Regions from separate parts of the Rhizobium sp. BK212 genome, predicted to be linked through region 2. Evidence: riboswitches for the same ligand, from Rfam matches in the RefSeq annotation. Region 2 holds a riboswitch; each other region holds the start of a gene.
What was found. A riboswitch is a leader RNA that binds a small molecule or an ion and turns the genes downstream of it on or off. The one in region 2 is predicted to bind cobalamin.
Positions count from the first base shown of each region.

Region 1: it holds a riboswitch for cobalamin, as region 2 does, so the genes downstream of both, FHT79_RS06000 (ABC transporter substrate-binding protein) here and cobU (bifunctional adenosylcobinamide kinase/adenosylcobinamide-phosphate guanylyltransferase) in region 2, are expected to answer to the same signal.
Region 3: it holds a riboswitch for cobalamin, as region 2 does, so the genes downstream of both, FHT79_RS21495 (CbtB domain-containing protein) here and cobU (bifunctional adenosylcobinamide kinase/adenosylcobinamide-phosphate guanylyltransferase) in region 2, are expected to answer to the same signal.

Region 1 is NZ_JACIFS010000002.1:194,819-202,018, reverse strand. Features, by position in the region: gene FHT79_RS06020 (HWE histidine kinase domain-containing protein) at 1-152, opposite strand, end outside; gene FHT79_RS06015 (AraC family transcriptional regulator) at 261-1,256, opposite strand; gene FHT79_RS06010 (DsrE family protein) at 1,345-1,713, shown strand; gene blh (bifunctional sulfur transferase/dioxygenase Blh) at 1,896-3,176, shown strand; cobalamin riboswitch at 3,451-3,701, shown strand; gene FHT79_RS06000 (ABC transporter substrate-binding protein) at 3,883-4,899, shown strand; partial or broken gene FHT79_RS05995 (iron ABC transporter permease) at 4,896-5,932, shown strand; gene FHT79_RS05990 (ABC transporter ATP-binding protein) at 5,929-6,693, shown strand; gene FHT79_RS05985 (HIT family protein) at 6,797-7,200, opposite strand, start outside.
Region 2 is NZ_JACIFS010000003.1:15,170-22,369, forward strand. Features, by position in the region: gene FHT79_RS10065 (chloride channel protein) at 1-512, opposite strand, end outside; cobalamin riboswitch at 771-1,167, shown strand; gene cobU (bifunctional adenosylcobinamide kinase/adenosylcobinamide-phosphate guanylyltransferase) at 1,389-1,898, shown strand; gene cobW (cobalamin biosynthesis protein CobW) at 1,903-2,952, shown strand; gene cobN (cobaltochelatase subunit CobN) at 2,957-6,805, shown strand; gene cobO (cob(I)yrinic acid a,c-diamide adenosyltransferase) at 6,802-7,200, shown strand, end outside.
Region 3 is NZ_JACIFS010000007.1:23,328-30,527, reverse strand. Features, by position in the region: gene FHT79_RS21520 (phosphoketolase family protein) at 1-678, opposite strand, end outside; gene FHT79_RS21515 (acetate/propionate family kinase) at 750-1,928, opposite strand; partial or broken gene FHT79_RS21510 (inorganic phosphate transporter) at 2,028-2,258, shown strand; gene FHT79_RS21505 (bifunctional diguanylate cyclase/phosphodiesterase) at 2,268-3,839, opposite strand; gene FHT79_RS21500 (histidine phosphatase family protein) at 4,381-4,935, opposite strand; adenosylcobalamin (AdoCbl) riboswitch at 5,024-5,166, shown strand; gene FHT79_RS21495 (CbtB domain-containing protein) at 5,180-5,389, shown strand; gene FHT79_RS21490 (CbtA family protein) at 5,503-6,249, shown strand; gene FHT79_RS21485 (hypothetical protein) at 6,299-6,931, shown strand; gene FHT79_RS21480 (sulfite oxidase-like oxidoreductase) at 6,916-7,200, opposite strand, start outside.

The DNA.
Region 1 (7,200 bases), on a different contig from region 2:
AGCATATTGGTGGCCGTCTTCAGACTTTGCGGCCAGAGGTCGAGAGGACCGAGCGGCGTCTTGCTCCAGTCGCGGGTCTGGATCAGTCGGCCAGTTTCCCCGCCACCGACAGGAAAGCGAGTTGTGAGTGGCTGAGGGGATTCGGAATCCAAGGCGCGCTCCCGATTTTGATGGTGCTTCTAATTAGCGCATCCTTTGATTTTTTCCACCCATGAGTGTTGCGGCTTCCTCATGCCAACCTTGTCCGAGCCGATCCCACTCTAGGCCCGCGCCATCGCCCGCCACGTCGCCGGCGGGGTGGCGAAGGCGCGGGAGAAGGCGCGATTGAAGGCGGCTTCGGTGGCGTAGCCGGCGTCGTAGGCGATTGTTGCGATCGGCTGACCTGAGGTGGCGAGGGCGACACTTGCGAGGTAGAGCCGCCAGTCCCTGATATAGCGGATGGGCGAGGTCGAGAGCATCGCCTGGAAGCGGTCGGCGAGGGCGCTGCGCGACAGGCCGGAGGCTGAGGCGAGGTCCTCCAGCGACCAGTCGCGTCTGGGATCGTCGTGAATGAGGGAGAGACAGCGCGACAGCGCGGGGTCGGCAAGGGCTGCCAGCCAGCCGACCGAGCGCGGTTCGGCCATCATGATCTGATGGCGCAGGATCTCGATGAAGACGATTTCAGTCAGCCGCGGCAGCATGGAAACTCCGCCGGCGCGCGGCCTGTCGACCTCCTCGATCATCTGGCGGATGGTGGCGCGCAACCAGTCGCCGTCATTGACGGCCCGTGTCCTGACATGGATCATTTTCGGCAGCGCCTGGCGCAGCGGCGCAAAGCTCAAGCCGTCCCATTGCAGATAGCCGCAGAGCAGCCGCACCCTTTGCGCCGCCTCGCCATAGCGCAGCACGGGAATCTCACGCCAGGGCTTCTGCGGCAGGTCGCGCGTCGGCAGCACCAGCATGCCGTCCCTTCCGGCGCCGAGCTGATGTCCGGTGCCGAAGGGGAAGACCAGCACGTCTCCGGCCTCCAGATCGGTCTCTTCCCCTTCCGTCTTCAGCCAGCAGCTGCCGGCCACGACGATGTGAAAAGGCATCGTGCCCGAAGCCTTGGCCGAGAGGTTTGCTAAGGCCGGCGCGGCATCCGTCTGCCAGTCGCCCGTCGGCATGAAGCAGAACTGCAGCGATCCCGACAGGCGGATCGTCGAAAGCAGCGCCGACAACACGTCGTCGCGCACGACACCCGCAACGCCTGGATTTTCGGACAAGGCTTCACGCATCCCGGCCAAATACGCGCCCCGCGCACCCTCCTATGGTGTTCTCGCTCACTCGTGGTGAGCGTTCATTTCAATTCACTGGGAGAATACTATGCAAACTCAAAGCGACAAACTGGTCGTGCTCATCACCAAGGGCATCGAATCCGAACTGTCCTCCGTCGCCTTCACCATTGCCAATGGCGGCATCACCGCCGGGCTGAAGGTCTCGGTGTTCCTCACCAGCACCGGGATCGATCTGGTGCGCAAGGGTGGCCAGCGCATGACACAGGTGCCGCCGCTTGATCCGCTGTCGATGCTGATCGAGAATTTCCAGCAGCGCGGCGGCACGATCTGGGCCTGCCCGCCCTGCGTGACCTCGCGCGGTTACACGCAGGAGGACATGCTCGACGGTGTCGTCATCGTCGGCGCCAGCGCCATGCATGCCGAGATCAAGGAGGGCGCTGCGACGCTGTCGTTTTGACCGGAGGAGCCGGGCCGGGCGGAAGTATGAGGAGCCTCTCCCGCCGGTTTCGTCAGGCTTTGCGGGCCGGCGGCAAGCTCGGGGATGCGACAAGTGGTCTATTCTTGCGCTCGGCAATATACTTGTGAGATTGTGTCGATATACATGCGATAATGCCTGATGAGGGCAGCGCGGGGGCTTCGATGACATCCGTGAGGGTCAATGAGCTGATATCGGTGACGGGGCAGCCCGGCGCCGCGGACTTTGGTGCTTTCGCGGCAGACGGCTTTGCCGCCGTCATCAATGCCCGGCCGGATGGCGAGGAGCCGGGGCAACCCGGTAATGCAGCGGAGAAGGCTTCAGCCGCCGCCGCCGGGCTCGCCTACAGCTTCGTGCCGGTGAAGGGGGCCGAGATTACCGAGGCCGATATCCGCGCCTTTCAGGCGGCGATAGCTGAGGCGAAGGGGCCGGTCGTCGCCCATTGCAAGAGCGGCATACGGGCGCTGACGCTTTATGCGCTGGGCGAGGCGCTGGACGGGCGGATGAAGTCCGGGGATGTCGAGGCCTTTGGTCAAGGCCTCGGCTTCGATCTTGCCGGCGCGCGGCGCTGGCTGGAGAAGCGGGCAGGGCAGGTACCTCATGTGAAGGCCTTCTTCGAGCCCCGCACCTGCAGTGTGCAATATGTCGTTTCCGACCCGGCGACGAAACGCTGCGCCATCATTGACCCGGTGCTCGATTTCGACGAGATGTCGGGGGCGACGGGCACGGCCAATGCCGACGCCATCCTCGCCCATATCGAGAGCGAAGGGCTGACGGTCGAGTGGATCCTCGACACGCATCCGCATGCCGATCATTTCTCCGCTGCGTATTACCTCAAGGGAAAGACCGGTGCGCCGACGGCGATCGGCGCCCATGTCACCGACGTGCAGGCGCTCTGGAAGGAGATCTACAATTGGCCGGCGCTCGCGACCGACGGCTCGCAATGGGACCGGCTGTTTGCCGATGGCGAGACGTTCGAGATCGGCACGCTCAAGGCCCGCGTGATGTTTTCGCCCGGGCACACCCTCGCCTCGATCACCTATGTGATCGGCGACGCCGCCTTCGTGCACGATACGGTGTTCACGCCGGATTCCGGCACCGCCCGCACGGATTTCCCGGGCGGCAGCGCCAGCGCCCTCTGGCACACGATCCAGGCGATCCTGTCGCTGCCCGAGGAGACCCGGCTGTTTTCCGGTCACGACTATCAGCCGGGTGGCCGCCACCCGCGCTGGGAAAGCACGGTTGCCGCCCAGAAGCGCGCCAATCCGCATATATCGGGCATCGACGAGGCCGGCTTTGTGGCGCTGCGCCAGGCGCGCGACCGCACGCTGCCGAAGCCGAAGCTGATGCTGCACGCGCTGCAGGTCAATATCCGCGGCGGGCGGCTGCCCGAGCCGGAGGAGAACGGCCGGCGGTATCTGAAGATTCCGCTGGATGCGTTGTGACGGGGCGGCCCTGGCAACCGCCGCATCGTTCAAAGCGTGCTTCCTATAGCAGCCCCGGCGAAGTCATCCCCACCAATAGCAGCCGGCACCCATGTTCCCCGACTGCTTCATAGGCAAGGCAGTTTATCGCAAGGAAGCGCTTTTCGCCGCAATATCAACCGACCGCCACCGGCAGTTTGCGCACCGAACGGCGGCGCGCAGCCATGCGCGCGATATATTTATCCGCCGGTGGTGCGGCGCCCTCTGAATAATCATTGACGGCGCGCGGGCAGGCGACGTAACTGGGGGAGACGGTTCCCTGAAGATGACTCCAAGGGGATTAATAGGGAACACGGTGAGGACGACCCAGTAGGGACCGAGACCGTGGCTGCCCCCGCAACTGTAAGCGGATTGTCGATCTCGGGGTTGATCGCGGAGCGATCATGCCCTTGGCCTAAAGGCCACGCCACTGCGGATATCGCGGGAAGGCGGATGAAAGACGGATATCCGCAAGCCAGGAGACCTGCCGTCAATCGCGATCCAATCAACCGGGCGGGGATGCCCGGACAAGGAACAGACATGATTGTCCTTCTGAACCTTCGCCTGATATCGGCATGCATCCGTCTCGATTGGGCCTCCCGCGGCTAGTCTACGCGTCAGCGTGACTTCAGCGTTGCGTATATGCGCGCGGCGCGGCCGTGCCTGTTTTCCCATCATCGAGGTTTTCATGCGTCAATTTCTCGCCATCATGACATTTACCTTCGGGCTGGCCGGCCTTGCGGCACCAAGCTTGGCCGCGACCCAATATCCCCTGACCGTCAGCAATTGCGGCCAGCAGGTGACGTTCCAGAAGGCGCCCGCCAGGATCGTTTCGATCGGCCAGGGCATGACTGAAATTCTGTTCTCGCTCGGCCTTGCCGACAAGATCGCCGGAACCGCCGTCTGGGTTGGCCCTGTCCTGCCGCAATATGCCGAGGCCAACAGCAAGATAAAACGCCTCGCCGACAACGATCCGAGCTTCGAATCCGTCGTCGGGCAGGAGCCCGACCTCGTGGCGGCCGAGTTCGAATGGCATGTCGGCGCGCAGGGCTCCGTCGGCAAGCGGGAGCAGTTCAAGGATCTCGGGATCAATAGTTATCTCGCGCCGGCCGATTGCGTCGCCAAGGTCAACACCGATGGCGGCGACGGTGTGCGTGGGGAGCTGTTCACGATGGACCTGATCTACCGGGAAATCGCTGAACTCTCGGAGATCTTCGACGTCAAGGAGCGCGGCGATGCGCTGATTTCCAAGCTGAGGAAGCGCGAGGCGGATGCCGTGGCGTCGATATCGGGCGCGACGGGCAAGAGCCTGCCGGTCGTCTTCTGGTTTTCCAGCAAGGAGGTCAACGGCGACGCCTTCATTGCCGGCAAGAACAGCGCGCCTGCCTATATCCTCAAGACGATCGGCGCGAAGAACGTCGTGACAACCGAAGAGGAATGGCCGCTGGTCGGCTGGGAAACTATCGCCCAGGCGAACCCGGCGGTGATCGTGCTGGCGACCATGGACCGTCGCCGTTATGCGGCCGACGATCCCAAGGTCAAGCTCGACTTTCTCGAGAACGACCCTGTGACCAGGGAACTCGATGCCGTCAGGAACAGGCACTTCGTGATGATGGATGCGCAGTCGATGAACCCGACGATCCGCACGATCGACGGCATCGAGACATTGGCGAAGGGCATCAAGTCCTTCGGCCTGGCACAGTGAAGACAGTATCGCTCAGGCAGCAGGGATGGTGGGCGCTCGCCGCGCTCACCATTGCCGCGCTTCTCCTTCTTGGACTGATGATCAGTCTCGCCGTTTCCATCGGCGAGATTGCCATCCCGCTTGCGACGACGGCTGAGGCGGTTTCGAACCGCCTGTTCGGAACCGATTTCGAGCTCAGCCGCATCCACCAGGGCATCGTCTGGGATTATCGGCTGAGCCGCGCCCTGGTCGCGGCCAGCGCCGGCGCGTCGCTCTCGCTCTGCGGCGCCATCCTGCAGGCGCTGCTGCGCAATCCGCTGGCCGAACCCTATGTGCTCGGCATCTCCGCCGGCGCCTCGACGGGAGCGGTCTGCGTGATGATTCTCGGCTTCGGCTACGGTATTCTCGGCCTGTCGAGCGGGGCCTTCATCGGCGCAGTCATGGCCTTTTTGCTGGTCGGCTTCCTGGCGACGGGTGCGGGGGAAACCGGCGAACGCATCATACTGTGTGGCGTCGCCGGTTCGCAGCTCTTCAACGCGCTCACCTCCTACATCGTGACGACATCGGCGAATGCCGAGCAGGCGCGCGGCATCCTGTTCTGGCTTCTGGGGTCGCTCAGCGGCGTACGCTGGCCGGATGTCTACCTTTCGGTGCCGATCGCGCTTGCCGGCTTCATCGTCTGCATGGCCCATGTGCGGGCGCTCGATGCCTTTGCGTTCGGCACGGACGCCGCCGCCTCTCTCGGCATTGCCGTGCGCCGCGTCCAGATCGTGCTGTTCGCCTTGACGGCGGCGATGACGGCAAGCGTCGTCAGCATGGTGGGCTCGATCGGTTTCGTCGGCCTCGTCATACCTCATGCCGCCCGCTTTCTCGTCGGGCCGGCCCGCGGTTGCTGCCGGCGACGGCGCTCGGCGGCGCCATCTACATGGTCGGCGCCGATATCCTTTCGCGCATCATCATACCACAGCAAATCCTGCCGATCGGTGTCGTCACCGCGCTCTTCGGCGCGCCGGCCTTCGCCGTCATCCTCTATCGCGTACGAGGGAATGCATGAGCATCAGCGTCGACGAGGTGAGCTTTGCCGCCGGCGACAACGTCATCGTCAACGGCGTCAGCCTGACGGTGAAAGAGGGCAAGGTGCTCGGGTTGCTCGGGCCGAACGGTTCCGGCAAGTCGAGCCTTCTCAGATTGATCTGCCGGCTGCGCAAGGTTCGCAGCGGTGTCATCAGGCTCGGCGAGGACGACATTTCCTCGCTGTCGCGTGCAGCCCTTGCGCGTCGCGTTGCCTTCGTCGAGCAGCAGTCGACGACCGATACGCAGTTGACCGTGCGCGACGTGGTGCGGCTCGGCCGCACGCCGCATCTCGGGCTGTTGACGTCCTGGGGCGCCGAAGACGATGCTGCCGTCGACCAGGCGCTGTCGCGGACGGGCATGCGGGAGAGGGCAGGCCAGCTCTGGCAGACACTGTCGGGCGGCGAGCGCCAGCGCGTCCATATTGCGAGATCGCTGGCGCAGACGCCGAGCGAACTGCTGCTCGACGAGCCGACCAACCATCTCGATATCCAGCACCAGCTCGACATTCTCTCGCTGATCTCGAAGCTCGGTATCACCTGTATCGTCGCGCTGCACGATCTCAACCTGGCGGCAATGTTCTGCGACAGCCTGGCGGTACTTCAAAAGGGCGAAGTCATCGCCTCGGGCGCGCCGGAGTATGTGCTGACGGAGGAGATGATCGGCCGGGTCTTCGGCGTTCGCGCCCATGTCCAGAAATCGGCCGTGCATGGCCGGCATCATATCCAATACGTCATGGATTGAGGAACGGCGGGGAATTTCGATCTCAAGCAGGTATGACCTCACTGGCCTTCTTCCGGGCCTGGCGCCGTGCGCTCGTCGCAAGGCAGCCGGGACCGGCGCTGTCTTAGGCTTCAGGCGCCGAAAACCGCATTGCCTCCCGCAACAGCTTGATGACCTCTGAGACCGATGGCCCGCTGATGGGCGGCGGCTCTGCGCGTTCGCAGAATTCGCGCCAGACAAACAGCGTCAGTTCCGCGCCATCCGTTGCGGTTTCCCCCGGACCCTCTGCAAAACTCTCGAGCAGGCGATATCGAGCGTTCTTCCAGAACAACTCCTCCACCCAGTCATATATCGGGATCACATGGAAATGGATCGGATAACCGGGCGTGTGCCCGTATCGGCCGATATAGACGCGCTGGGCATTCAATTTCCGTTTCAGGGCGCTCTGAGCCCTTGCGAGCAAGGGGCCGAATTCGGCCAAAGCGTCTTCAGACAAATCCGACAGATCGTTGGTATCGGTCTTGGAAC
Region 2 (7,200 bases):
TCGGAGCGGCGAAGCTGCAGCTTCAGGCCGAATTTCGAGGCAAGGCCGGCGGCAAGCTGGGTATAGCCGGCCTCCAGTCCGACCGAGGCGCCGAACCCGTTGGAGATCAGGTTCTGGACGGCAACGATGATGCTGTCGGTCAAGGATAGACGGCCGCCATGCAGCGCATTGGCTTCGATCGGGTCGACCATCGGCTTCTTGCGCCGTTTCGCCAGCACCAGGAGCAACAGGCCGAGCAGGGCGCCGCCGATGACGGGCGCGGTGAGCAGCAGCATCTTGTTCTCGATCTCGGATGAGCTCAGCCGCTCGCTATCGGCGATGCCGAAGACCAGCTGATGCAGCTCGCTCGAGACGTAGCTCATACCGGTGACGGCGAGACCCGAGATGATGCCGACGACGGCGCCCGCCAGTGACAGGCCGACCTCGCTGCGGCGGGTCAGCGCCCGCAGGCGGCCCGGATCGAAGAAAACACGCAGCGCCCGGAAACGGCGCCGATCCAATTTCATAAGCATGGCTAGACAACTAGGCGGGGAGAGGCCCGGTCAAGGGCGGAGATGGTCGCGCAGTCCGCTTGCGACGCAATTGCGGCGAAAAGCCGGCGCCCGGGACAAATATTTATGACGTAAGCCTATGATAAATGACGATATTTTAGGTAGAGTAAGTCGTGTTGATAGGGTTGGGCCATCTGGTCGGAAGCTGACCGGCCGTCAAGGCCGGTTGACTTCACACCCCGGCTTGCCTAACCATCCCTCAACGGATGGTCGCCCGACCATCCTGACATAACGGATGGTTCCGGATCGGTGTTGCGCCCTTCCGGATGAAAAGGGAATGTGAAGGGGCGGACCCAAACCGGGCGCCTTCATCACAGCCGACCCCGCGACTGTAGAGCGGTCAGGGTCTTCCATCCGGCACCGAGCCTTTCCGGCCGGCGGCTTGCAATCATGCAAGCGGGCGGGATGGGCGATATGCCGGAAAAGCCACTGGAGATGCATGGTGATCAACCGGGGTCGGACGCCTCTAAATCTACGAATCGTCCACCTTTTCACCAATGCAGCCGGGAAGGCGAGGATGATCCGCCGGCACGATCAGGGCGACCGGTTTCCGGTCTGCCCCGATCGCGGCCGATAACCGCGAGCCAGGAGACCTGCCATTACGTGCCGGGCCAGAAGCCCACACCTGGGCACTACGCCCGTTGCCAGCACGGAGGTTGTCTTGGCTGAACGATTGAATTCAGCGCGGCCTGGTGCGGCGCTCGCGACGCCTCCAAGCAGCCCTGCAAGAGGAGTGCTTTCGGCCGCTTATGTCGAATACTCGGTCCCCCCAGCAGTCGAAAAAGGTGCACTCGGAACAAGCCACGGCTACGCACCCTCCCTGAGGAGCGTCTGAGCATGACCACCATCTTCATCCTCGGCGGCGCGCGCTCTGGCAAATCCCGCTTCGCCGAAGCTCTCGTCACCGCGACCGGCCTCGACCGCCACTACCTTGCCACCGGCCGGGCCTGGGACGAGGAGATGCAGGCGCGTATCACTCAGCACAAGGCCGACCGCGGTCCGTCCTGGACGACGCATGAGGAGCCGCTCGATCTCGTCGGCAAGCTTGGCGCCATCGACGGCGAAGGGCGCATCGTGCTGATCGACTGCCTGACGCTCTGGGTCACCAATCTGATGATGGAGGAGCGCGACATGCCGGCGGAATTTGCAGCGCTCGCCGATTTCCTGCCCGCCGCGAAGGCGCGGCTCGTTTTCGTTTCCAACGAGGTCGGCCTCGGCATCGTGCCTGACAATCGCATGGCGCGGGATTTCCGCGATCATGCCGGCCGGCTGCACCAATCGATCGCGGCGAAGGCCGCCGAAGTTTATTTCATCGCGGCAGGCCTGCCGCTGAAAATGAAGGGTTAAGTTCATGAACCAGCAGAAAATTCCCGCAACCGTCATCACCGGCTTCCTCGGCGCCGGTAAGACCACGATGATCCGCAACCTGCTCACCAATGCCGGCGGCAAGAAGATCGCGCTCATCATCAACGAATTCGGCGATCTCGGTGTCGACGGTGACGTGCTGAAGGGCTGCGGCGCGGAGAATTGCACCGAGGACGACATCATCGAACTCACCAATGGTTGCATCTGCTGCACTGTCGCCGACGATTTCATTCCGACGATGACGAAGCTGCTCGAGCGCGAACAGCGGCCCGACCACATCGTCATCGAAACCTCGGGCCTCGCCCTGCCGCAGCCGCTGGTCGCCGCTTTCAACTGGCCCGATATCCGCACGCAAGTGACCGTCGACGGCGTCATCACGGTGGTCGATAGCGCCGCCGTTGCCGCCGGCCGGTTCGCCGACGACCATGATGCCGTCGATGCGCGCCGCGCCGAGGATGAATCGCTCGATCACGAAAGCCCGATCGAGGAGCTGTTCGAGGATCAGCTCACCTGCGCCGATCTCATCGTGCTCAACAAGACCGACCTGATCGACGCGGCAGGTCTTATCAGGGTGCGCGACGAGGTTGCCTCCCGCACGGTGCGCAAGCCCGCGATCATCGAGGCGAAGAACGGCGAAGTCTCGGCCGGCATCCTGCTCGGCCTCGGTATCGGCACCGAGGACGATGTCGCCAATCGCAAGTCGCATCATGAGCTGGAGCATGAAGACGGCGCGCCGCACGACCACGACGAGTTCGACAGCTTCGTCGTCGATCTCGGACCCGTTGCCGATCCCGCCGGCTTCGTCGAGAAGCTGAAGACGATCATATCAACCCATGACGTGCTGCGCCTCAAGGGTTTCGTCGATATCGCTGGCAAGCCGATGCGCCTGCAGCTCCAGGCTGTCGGCAGCCGCATCGATCATTATTTCGACCGCGCCTGGGCTCCAGGCGAAAAACGCACGACGCGCCTCGTCGTCATCGGCCTGCACGAGATGGATCAGGACGCGGTGAGGACGGCAATCGAAGAGCTGGCATAAACCAATGCATCTGCTTCTGGCCCAGCAGGGAACGATCAGCGACGGCGAGGAGGCGATTGACCTCGGGCAGACGCCGGGCGAAATCCTGTTCCTGTCGGCTGCCGACAGCGAGCTTGCCGCGATCGCGGCCGCCCGTCGCGATCGCGGTGGGCAGCATTCGTTGCGGCTCGCCAGCCTGATGAGCCTCAAGCATCCGATGTCGGTCGATACCTATGTCGAGCGCACGGCGCGGCATGCCAAGCTGATTATCGTGCGGGCGCTCGGCGGCGCCAGCTATTTTCACTATGCGCTGGAAGCGCTGCATGCCGCAGCGTCCCGCGCCGGTGCATTGATCGCGGTGCTGCCGGGTGACGCGAAGCCGGATGCCGGGCTCGTCCCTTTCTCCAATGTTGATCTCGACGATCTCAATGCGCTGTGGGCCTATCTGATCGAGGGTGGCGATGCCAATGCGCGGGCCTTCCTCGACTATGCCGGGGCGATGCTGGCAGGCATGGAGAAGCCGGCGCCGGCGGTGCCACTGATGAAGGCCGGCATCTGGTGGCCGGGGCGAGGGTTGATCGGGGTTGAGGAGTGGCGGCGGGTTGTTGCGGAGGAGTCTTGGCGCGTGGCTGCCTCTTTGTCCGGCAGGACAGAGGGGGGTACCTCAAACTCGACGGAGAAGATGGGAATCGAACCCACACCTTCCCCCGTCGTCGCTATCAGCTTCTACCGCGCCCTCGTCCAAAGCGGCGAAACCGGGCCGATCGAGGCACTGGTCGAGGCGCTGGTCGCACTTGGCCTCCGGCCGTTGCCGGTCTTTGCCTATAGCCTCAAGGATCCCGTTTCGACAGGCATTCTCGGAAGCGTGTTTTCGGCACTGAAGCCCGATGTCGTCATCAACACGACTGGCTTTGCCGTCTCGGCACCGGGTGCGGATCGGCAGCCAACGGTGCTGGAGGCGAATGAGGCGATCGTACTGCAGGCTATCCTGTCGGCTTCTTCGAGGGAGGCGTGGGCGGCTTCCTCGCAAGGCCTGTCGGCGCGCGATCTCGGCATGAATGTGGCGCTCCCAGAGGTGGACGGCCGGGTGCTGGCGCGGGCTGTCTCCTTCAAGACGGCGGCGCGTTACGATGCGGCTGTCGAGACGAATATCGTCGCCAGCGAACCGGATGCCGGCCGGGTGCGCTATACGGCGGAGCTTGCCGCCAACTGGGCGCGGCTGCGGAGGGCTTGCGCCGGCGACCGGCGCATCGCGCTCGTTATGGCGAATTATCCGAATCGCGACGGTCGGCTCGGCAACGGCGTCGGCCTCGATACGCCGGCCGGCACCATCGAAGTGCTGAAGGCTATGCGGGCGGCGGGTTATCCGGTCGCCGACATTCCGGCCGACGGCGATGCGCTGATCCGCCATCTGATGGAAGGACCGACCAATTCCGGTCATGACGGTAAGATCATCCGAGAGACGCTTTCCCTGAGTCTCTACAACGGCTTCCTGGAATCTCTTCCCAATCAGATTCAGGATGAGGTGAGAGCCCGTTGGGGCGATCCCGAAGACGATCCGTATTTTCGCGGGGGCGCTTTCGCTCTGCCGTTTGCCCGGTTCGGCGGTGTGCTCGTCGGGATCCAGCCGGCGCGCGGCTACAATATCGATCCGAAGGAGAGCTATCATTCGCCGGATCTCGTGCCGCCGCACGGCTACCTCGCCTTCTACGCTTTCCTGCGCCGCGAATTCGCTGCCCATGCCGTCATCCACATGGGCAAACATGGCAATCTCGAATGGTTGCCGGGCAAGGCGCTGGCGCTGTCGGAAAGCTGCTATCCCGAGGCGATCCTCGGGCCGCTGCCGCATCTCTATCCCTTCATCGTCAACGATCCCGGCGAGGGCACGCAGGCCAAGCGCCGCAGCGCTGCCGTCATCATCGATCATCTGACGCCGCCTTTGACGCGGGCCGAGAGTTACGGGCCGCTGAAAGACCTGGAAGCGCTGGTCGACGAATATTATGAGGCCTCCGGCGGCGATCCCCGCCGCATCCGCCTGCTCAGCCGGCAGATTCTCGATCTCGTCGCCGATATCGGCCTCGACCGCGACGCCGGCATAACGAAGGGCGAAAGCGAGGGTGAGGCGCTGAAGAAGCTCGACGCCTATCTCTGCGACCTCAAGGAAATGCAGATCCGCGACGGGCTGCATGTGTTCGGCGTGTCGCCCGAGGGGCGGCTCTTGACCGATCTGACCGTGGCGCTGGCGCGGGTCCCGCGCGGGCTGGGTGAGGGCGGGGATGCGAGCCTGCAGCGGGCGATCGCGGCGGATGCTGGATTGAGCGGCGTCGTGCGGGGTGCCTCTATCTTCGACCCTCTCGATTGCGACATGGCCACTGCCTGGACCCGCCCGACGCCCGCAATCGTCGCCGATATTCTCGACGCCGCCTGGCGGACCAATGGAGACACCGTCGAGCGCATCGAACTGCTGGCCGCAAAATTCGTCTCCGGCGAGATGGACTGCCCGTCCCTCTGGTCTCAAACCAGATCGGTACTCTCCGAAATCGACACCCGCCTCAAGCCCTCCATCCTTGCCTGCGGCCCCGCCGAGATCGACGGGCTGCTTAAAGGGCTCGACGGCCGGTTCGTCGCGCCCGGGCCTTCCGGCGCGCCGACGCGCGGGCGGCCCGACGTGCTGCCGACCGGCCGCAATTTCTATTCGGTCGACAGTCGCGCCGTGCCGACGCCGGCGGCCTACGAGCTCGGTAAGAAGTCCGCAGAACTGCTGGTGCGCCGCTATGTGCAGGATCACGGCGAATGGCCTGTCTCCTTCGGGCTGACGGCCTGGGGCACGTCGAACATGCGCACCGGCGGTGACGACATCGCCCAGGCTTTGGCGCTGATCGGCGTCAGGCCGCTCTGGGACATGAGCTCGCGCCGTGTCACCGGCTATGAGATCATCCCGCCGGCGATGCTCGGACGGCCGCGTGTCGATGTGACGCTCCGCATCTCCGGCTTTTTCCGCGATGCCTTCCCCGAGCAGATCGCGCTGTTCGACAAGGCGATCCGCGCCGTCGGCGCGCTCGACGAGGACCAGGCGGACAATCCGATCGCAGCGCGCATGCGCGGCGAGGCGGCAAGGCTTGCCGCCGCCGGTCTGGACGAAGTCTCGGCAAAACGCCGGGCAGGCTACCGGGTCTTCGGTTCGAAGCCGGGTGCCTATGGCGCCGGCCTGCAGGCGCTGATCGATGAAAAGGGCTGGGAGCGGCGCGCCGATCTCGCCGAAGCCTATCTCGTCTGGGGCAGCTATGCCTATGGCGCCGGCGAGGAAGGCAAGGCCGAACGCGGCCTGTTCGAGGAGCGGCTGCGCTCGGTGCAGGCCGTCATTCAGAACCAGGACAATCGCGAGCACGACCTGCTCGACAGCGACGATTACTACCAGTTCGAGGGCGGCATGGCGGCGGCGGCCGAACAGCTCGCCGGCGCGCGTCCTTCGATCTATCATAACGACCATTCCAGGCCGGAAAAGCCGGTGATCCGTTCGCTCGAGGAGGAGATCGGCCGCGTCGTGCGCGGACGTGTCGTCAATCCGAAATGGATCGCAGGCGTCATGCGCCACGGCTATAAGGGGGCGGCCGAGATTGCCGCCACCGTCGATTATCTCTTCGCCTTTTCGGCGACGACGGGGGCGGTCGGCGCTCATCATTTCGAGGCGGTCTACCAGGCCTTCGTCGCCGATCCCGCCGTGCGCGATTTCATGATCGAGAAGAACCCGGCTGCATTCGACGAGATGAGGGGGCGGCTGCGCGAAGCCGTCGACCGCAGTCTTTGGACGCCGCGCAGCAATTCGGCCCAGTTCGACCTGGCCGCCAGACAACAGAATGAGGTGAACCAATGAGTGACGAAACCCCTGACAGCGAGATCGCAGAAGCCGGGACCGGCAAGGACGATGCACGCCACGCCGAGAAGATGGCGAAGAAGAAGGCGGCGCGCGACAAGATCATGGCGACCAAGACCGACGGCAAGGGCCTGATCATCGTCCATACCGGCAAGGGCAAGGGAAAATCGTCGGCCGCCTTTGGCATGATCTTCCGCCACATCGCCCACGGTAAGCCCTCGGCCGTCGTGCAGTTCATCAAGGGTGCGATGTGGACCGGCGAACGCGACCTGATCGAGAAGCATTTCTCCGATCTCTGCCAGTTCCACACGATGGGCGAGGGTTTTACCTGGGAAACGCAGGACCGCGCCCGCGATGTCGCGGCCGCCTCGGCCGCCTGGGAAAAGGCCAAGGAG
Region 3 (7,200 bases), on a different contig from region 2:
CAAATCCTCGTGACTGGCGCGGCCAAGAATGGTCGGATTGGCGATCTTATAGCCGTTCAGATGCAGGATCGGCAGCACGGCGCCATCGCGGGCAGGGTTCAGAAACTTGTTGGAATGCCAGCTCGCCGCCAGCGGCCCAGTTTCGGCCTCGCCGTCGCCGACGACGCAGGCGACGATCAGATCGGGATTGTCGAATGCGGCGCCATAGGCATGGACGAGAGCGTAGCCGAGCTCGCCGCCCTCGTGGATCGAGCCCGGTGTTTCGGGTGCCGCGTGGCTCGGAATGCCGCCAGGAAAGGAGAATTGCCGGAAGAGCTTGCGCATGCCCTCCGTATCCTCGGAAATATCGGGATAGATTTCGCTGTAGATGCCTTCGAGATAGGTGTTGGCGACCATGCCCGGTCCGCCATGGCCGGGGCCACACATGTAGATGATATCGAGGTCGCGAGCGCGGATGAGACGGTTCAGATGCGCATAGATGAAGTTGAGGCCCGGTGTCGTGCCCCAATGGCCGAGCAAGCGGGGTTTGATGTGCTCCGGTTTCAGCGGCTCGCGCAGCAGCGGATTGGCGAGCAGATAAATCTGACCGACCGAGAGATAGTTGGCGGCGCGCCAATAGCGGTCGATCAGGGTGAGTTCGGCATCGGCCAGGGCGGCGGTCGAGACATGCTTTTCCATGGATTTCTCCCGTTCGAAAACGTGTTCAACGTCAATTCTATCGGCCGGCGTCAGCCTGTTATTGATCTGGATCATCCACCACGAAGAAGGGTCAGCGCCTCGTCGGCGATGACCTGCTCCTCATCGGTGGCGATGACATGAGCGGCGATGCGGCTTTCCCCAGTGCTGATCGTGAAATCATTGGCGGCATTGGCCTTTTCGTCGATCGCAAGGCCAAGCCAGGACAGCCGCTTGGCAACGCCGGCGCGGATCGCCGGTTGATGTTCGCCGATACCGGCGGTGAAGACGATGGCGTCAAGGCCGCCGAGTGTCGCCGCCATGCGGCCGATCTCGCCGGCGATGCGCAACGTAAAGAGGTCGATCGCCTGACGCGCCTCCGGCCGTCCATCCTTCAGCAGATCGCGCGTATCGGCGCTGATGCCGGAGACGCCGAGCAGGCCGGAGCGGTGATAGAGCAGGTCTTCGATCGCCTCGAAGGACTGTTTTCTCTCTCCGGCCAGATGCAGGATGACGCCGGGATCGAGCGGGCCCGGGCGTGTCGCCATCGGGATGCCGTCGAGCGTCGAAAAGCCCATGCTGCAATCGCGGCTGACGCCGCCGGCCAGCGCGCAGAGGCTGGCGCCGCTGCCGAGATGGGCGACGACGGTCTTTGCCGCGCGTGGCGCCTTGCGGGCAAGCTCGCCGGCGATGAATTTATAGGAGAGGCCGTGGAAGCCGTAGCGCTTGACGCCCTCGTCATGCAGCGCACGGGGAATGGCGAAGCGGCGAACGAGATCGTCCTGCGTGGCATGGAAGGCGGTGTCGAAGGAGGCCGTCTGGGCGAGATGCGGCTTCAGATGCCGGAGCGCGCGGATGAACCGCAGCGCCTGCGGCTGGTGTAGGGGCGCAAGCGGGGTCAGCGCATCGATCGCCTCGATTGCTGCGTCATCGAGGGCGATCACCTTCGTGAAGCGATCGCCGCCATGGACGACGCGGTGGCCGGCGGCGCGGGTGGCGGTCGTGTCGAAATGGTCGGCGAGATGCGCCAAGGTCTCGTCGATAACGCCGTGCAGGTCTTCCGTCATTTCGGCCTTCAATGGCATCTCGAATGTCTGCGATCCCCTGGTCAGGCCGAGCGAGAGCGGTTCGGCGCGGAAATCGATCACGCCCTTGCCGATGCGTCGCGCCGCATCACCCTCCATCGTAAAAATGCCGATCTTGACGGTCGAGGAACCGGCATTGAAGGTCAGGAGGAGGTCGGTCGATGACATGTCTTCTCAGACTCCGCGCGGGCGTGACGATAGCTGAACTTAGCGTCGGGCCTCCTGACGGAAAGGGATTATTCGGGCCTCCACGTGTTTTTGCCGCCGCGCGGCAGCCGAAGTCGTGCGATGGTCACCATCGCTTCGGCCGATCATCTCGGCCTGCCGGTCTCGACCACACGTGTGCTGTCGTCAGGCGTCGCCGGCACCATGGCGGCGAACGGTTTCGGCCTGCAATGGTCGACCGTGCGCAACATGCTGATGGCCTGGGTGCTGACGCTGCCGGCCTCGATTGCGATCGCCTTCGTGCTCTTCGTGATCCTGCGCCAGGTGTTTTAAGACGTCCCGTCAGGCCGTCGAGGCCAGACTGGCATTGCGATCGCTGATGAAGATGCCCGCCTCGGCGGCGGGCATCGCCTTGCCGAAGAGATAGCCCTGGCCGATGTCGCAGCCGAGCTGCAGCAGGAAGGCGAGCTGCCCATGCTCCTCGACGCCTTCCGCGGTCGTCTTGATGTTGAGGCTCCGGCCGAGGCCGAGCATGGCGCGGACGATCTTTTCCTGGCGTTCGTCGTCGCGACAGGTGGCGATGAAGCTTTTGTCGATCTTGATCTTGTCGAAACGATAACGGGCGAGCTGGGCAAGGCTCGAATAGCCGGTGCCGAAATCGTCGAGCGCGATCTGGATGCCGGCCGCGTGCAGTTCGTCGAGAATGAGGGCGGCGATGGCGGGATCCTGGATCAGCGCGTTTTCGGTGATCTCCACTTCCAGGCGCTGCGGCGGCAACCGGCTCGCCGAAAGCACCTTGAGGATGCGGGAGGTCAGCAGCCTGTCTTCCATCTGCACCGGCGAGACGTTGAACGACAACATCACATGCTCCGGCCAGGTGAGTGCGTCGCTGCAGGCCTGGGCGAGAAGATCCTCGAACAATGCGGTGATCATGCCGGTTTCCTCGGCGATGCCGATGAAAACAGGTGGCGGGATGTTGACGCCATCGTCGCCGATCCAGCGCGCCAGCGCCTCGAAGCCGCAGAGCTGGCCGTTCTTCAGATCGATCAGCGGCTGGTAGAAGGGTTTGATCGCCTTGTTGGAGATCGCGGCGCGCAGCCTGGTTTCCAGTGCGGCGCGTTCGGTCACCTTGTCCTGCATCGAAGGTTCGAAGACGAAATAGTGGTTCGGTCCGCGTGATTTCGCCTCATACATGGCGAGGTCGGCACGGTGGGCGGCGTCTTCCAGTGGTTCTGCTCCCTCGGCCCAGCGGTCGTAGCCGACGCTGGCGCCGACCTCGACGGCAAAGCCATCGATATGGATCGGCCGGGTGACCGCCTGGATCAGCAGCTTGGCAAAACGCTCCTCGCGCTGCGCCGTCAGAGCGAAGGCGACGACGATGAATTCGTCGCCGCCGAAGCGATAGACGCAATCGGCATTGCCGAGTGCACAGATGCGTCTGGCAACCTCGATCAACAGGACGTCGCCGCCCTTGTGGCCCACGAGATCGTTGACTTTCTTGAAGCCGTCGAGGTCGACGGAGAAGAGGGTGACGTTGCGATCCCACTCCTCGATCTCGGCCTCATCGTCCTTGATCGGCCGCGAGAGGATCTTACGCTCGAAGGCGTAGCGGTTCGGCAGTTTGGTGAGATGGTCGTGGGTTGCGGTCCAATCGGCCTTTGCCTGGGCGATGGCGCGCAGTTCCGTTTCCTTGCGCAGGTCGGCGATGCGCAGCACCGAATAGATGAAGCTCATGGCGCCGGCGATGCCGAGCGCCAGAACGAGCTTGTCGGCGCCGTACTCGCCGAAACCGGTCATGAAGAAGACAAGGCTGTCGTCAAGCTGCAACAGGGTGCAGAGGAGCCAGAGAGTAATCCCGAACCCGACGATCGAAACACATTGCCTTCCGGCCCTGCTCTGGAAAAATACCGGCACTGCGCCTTCTCCATCTCCACCCTTCGCGGAAATAGCACGAAAGTCTGAAATGTTCGTTGAAACCAGAAGGCGAATTATCGGAGGCGGCAGCCTCCTGATGTGCCGTCGAGGGACCGTGGGCGCCAGAGGAAAACGCCGAGCGAACCCTTGTCGTGGTTGGCAGAATGGCGGGCGCGGAAAAAAACGAAGGCGAGCGTGCCATGGCATCGCTCGCCCTTTTTCGTGCTTCAGGCGGTGACGATCAGCAGCGGGACGCTGACGATGAGACCGACCAGAACTGTGACTGTGGCGACACGCATCAAACGCAGGCGCCGCGTGCGCTCCCCACTCCAATCATATGTCATTCTTCCATCTCCTTGGGATAAGGAAGTAGTCCCCGCGAAACCGGGTTCAACAGAGATGACGCGATTTGCTTGTGTAAGGCTGGATAAGATCAGGACTCGCTAAAGCATCGGTCCGAAAATCGGAATCGATTTTCGGACCGATGCGAGGACTGAAAGTGTTAGAGCGTCCTTGTGCGTCCGAAAGGACGCACGGCGCTCTAATGCTGGAAGCGCAGAGACCAGCGCCGTCCATTGCTGGTCATGCGAATGACGGCGAGCGGCTCGATGTCGCTCAGCCAGAAAGAGGAGAGCGGCGCCTGAAGCACATGGGCGACCGCCGCCCGGATGACGGCTGCGTGACTGACGGCGATCACATGGCCGCCGAGGGCGGATTCGCTCTCCATCCAGTCGGCGACGCGTGTTCTCAAATCAAGAAGGCTCTCGCCGCCATGCGGGGCCGCTTCCGGATCGCTCATCCAGGCCATGAGGTTCTCAGGCTCTTCCGCCTCTATCGCGGCGATCGATCTGCCGGCCCAGCGGCCATGGTCGCAGTCGCGAAGCGCCGGATCGATCCGGGCTTGGAGGCGGAGCGCGTCAACAGTCTGGCGGGCGCGCAAAGCGGGGCTCGTGGCAACGCGATCGGCGTGGGGCAGGGCGGCCATCCTGCCGGCTTCTTCCGCCGCCTTGCCTTCCAGCGGTTCGTCGAGCGGGAACAGGGCCTTGCGGCTCGCCATCGTCGCGCCGTGGCAGATCCAGGTGAGGCGCGTATTCACGGTCGTTCTGATCTCCGGGAGTGCGGCTATGGCGCCGCAGGACGGCCCTTGGCCGACTTGTGAAGTTTCGTTGACAGTCTCTTCGGCGTGCAGATATAACCGTGCTGTTGCGGGTTTGGAAGCCGGTGGAAATCCGGCGCGGTCGCGCCACTGTGACCAGCGTGTCGAAAGCTCTTCGCGCTGGAAGTCAGACCCTACTGCACAAGCACTCTTTCGACTGAACGCGTCATTCCCGGAGGAATACATGTCTGACACCACTTTTGCGCCCGTCGCGGCACCGGCGCCGATCCCCCTGGGAGAGATCCTGCCATGGGCGATCTTCGGTGGCCTGCTGATGCTCATCGTTCTCTATTTTGTCGGCACCGAGGAAGGCGCGATGGCGCTGTTCAACGGGATGTATGTGCACGAATTCGTGCATGACGGCCGTCATCTCCTCGGCTTTCCCTGCCACTAGAGCGCGTCGCGATCTTTCAGATTCGCGCCTCACTTTAGGTCTTTGTTTTCGCATGTCGTTATCGCAAAACCGCTGCGCACTTTTGCGCGACATGCTTTAGGGGAGTTCCTGACATGGTTGGAAATCTTCTGCTTCGCGGCATGCTCGCGGGCCTGATTGCTGGCATCCTCGTTTTCGCTTTTGCGCATATCTTCGGCGAGCCGCTGGTCGATGCGGCGATCGCCTTCGAGGAGGCGACTGCCCAGGCGGCCGGTGAAGCTGCCGAACCTGAAATCGTCAGCCGCGCCACGCAGGCCGGTCTCGGCCTTTTCACCGGCGTCATGGCCTACAGCGTTGCCGTTGGCGGGCTCTTCGCTCTCGCCTTCGCTTTCGTGCACGGCCGTTTCAGCAGCCTTTCGGCGCGCGGCACCTCGGCCGTCATCGCCATTGCCGCCTTCGTGGCGATCGTCCTCGTTCCCGGTATCAAGTATCCGGCCAACCCGCCGGCGGTCGGCAATCCCGATACGATCGGCGTCAGGACCGAACTGTTCTTCCTGATGATCGTCGTCTCGCTCGCCGCGCTGATTGCCGCGGTGGCGCTGTCGCGCCGCCTCGCGGAGCGTTTCGGTCTCTGGAATGGCGCGATCATCGCCGGCATCGCTTATCTCGTCTTCATCGGCGTCGTGCTCTATCTGCTGCCGCCGATCAACGAGGTGCCGGAGAACTTCTCGGCGATGGTCCTCTGGCGGTTCCGCACGACTTCGCTCGGCATGCATGTGATCCTCTGGACAACCTTGGGCCTTACCTTCGGAGTGCTGGCGGAAAAGCGGCTTGCCGTTAAGGACGGTCAACGCGGCCGGCCGGCAACGGCATTTCACTGAACGCATCGAAGGGCACCGCTTGCCGGCGCCCTGAACTTTTCGGGCGGCCATGACAAGCAGCAGAACCATACCACTCGTGTCGACGGCGTTAGCCACCGCCGTCTTTTTTTGTGTGGTTGCTGGAAGCGCTCTTGCCCATAGCCCTAGCGGCGGCGGCAGCCATACCGGACTGGATATTCCGGAAATTTCCCATGGCGAGATGGCGGTGATTGCAGACTATCGCAGTGGGATCATCGACCTTGCTTCCCGTGCCGTCGATACCAACGAGCCGTTCCGCCGCGTCCTGAACTATGCCGAGATCCAGTATTCCTATTGTCTCTGGGGCCGGGTGCCGGGCAGCGTGACGGACGAGGAAAGCCCGTTCAACGAATGCGCCCATGCCTATCTCGCGGCGGCCAAGGCGGTCTTGCTGTCGATGCGCGAGATGCCGCAAGAGAGGGCTGCCGCGAATGAAATCATTTCCGCCGTCGACGCCGACATGACGCGGCGCGGCCTTGCGCTCGTCACCTGCCGGTTCAGCGGCGAGGCCTTCAACACCGCCGATGTCATCAAGCCACACTGGGGCAAGGTGCCACTTCATCCAGCCAGCATGGCGTCGCTGACCGGGCTCGCTGCATTGTTCGGCCTTGGTTTTTTTGGGCTTCGCCACTTCCTGCGGCCGAAGGCTCAATCGTCGGAATAGCGCTGCTCGCGCCATGGATCGCCGTAGATATGGTAGCCGTTCTTTTCCCAGAAGCCGGCTTCGTCGTCGGGCATCAGCTCGATGCGGCGCAGCCATTTGGCGCTCTTCCAGAAATAGAGATGCGGCACGACCAGGCGCATCGGGCCGCCGTGTTCCGGCGTCAGCGGCAGGCTTTCCCAGGCGGTGGCAAGGATCGCATCCTCGGCGGCGAAATCGGCGAGCGGCAGGTTGGTGGTATAGCCGTCATAACTCGTCAGCATGACGTAACC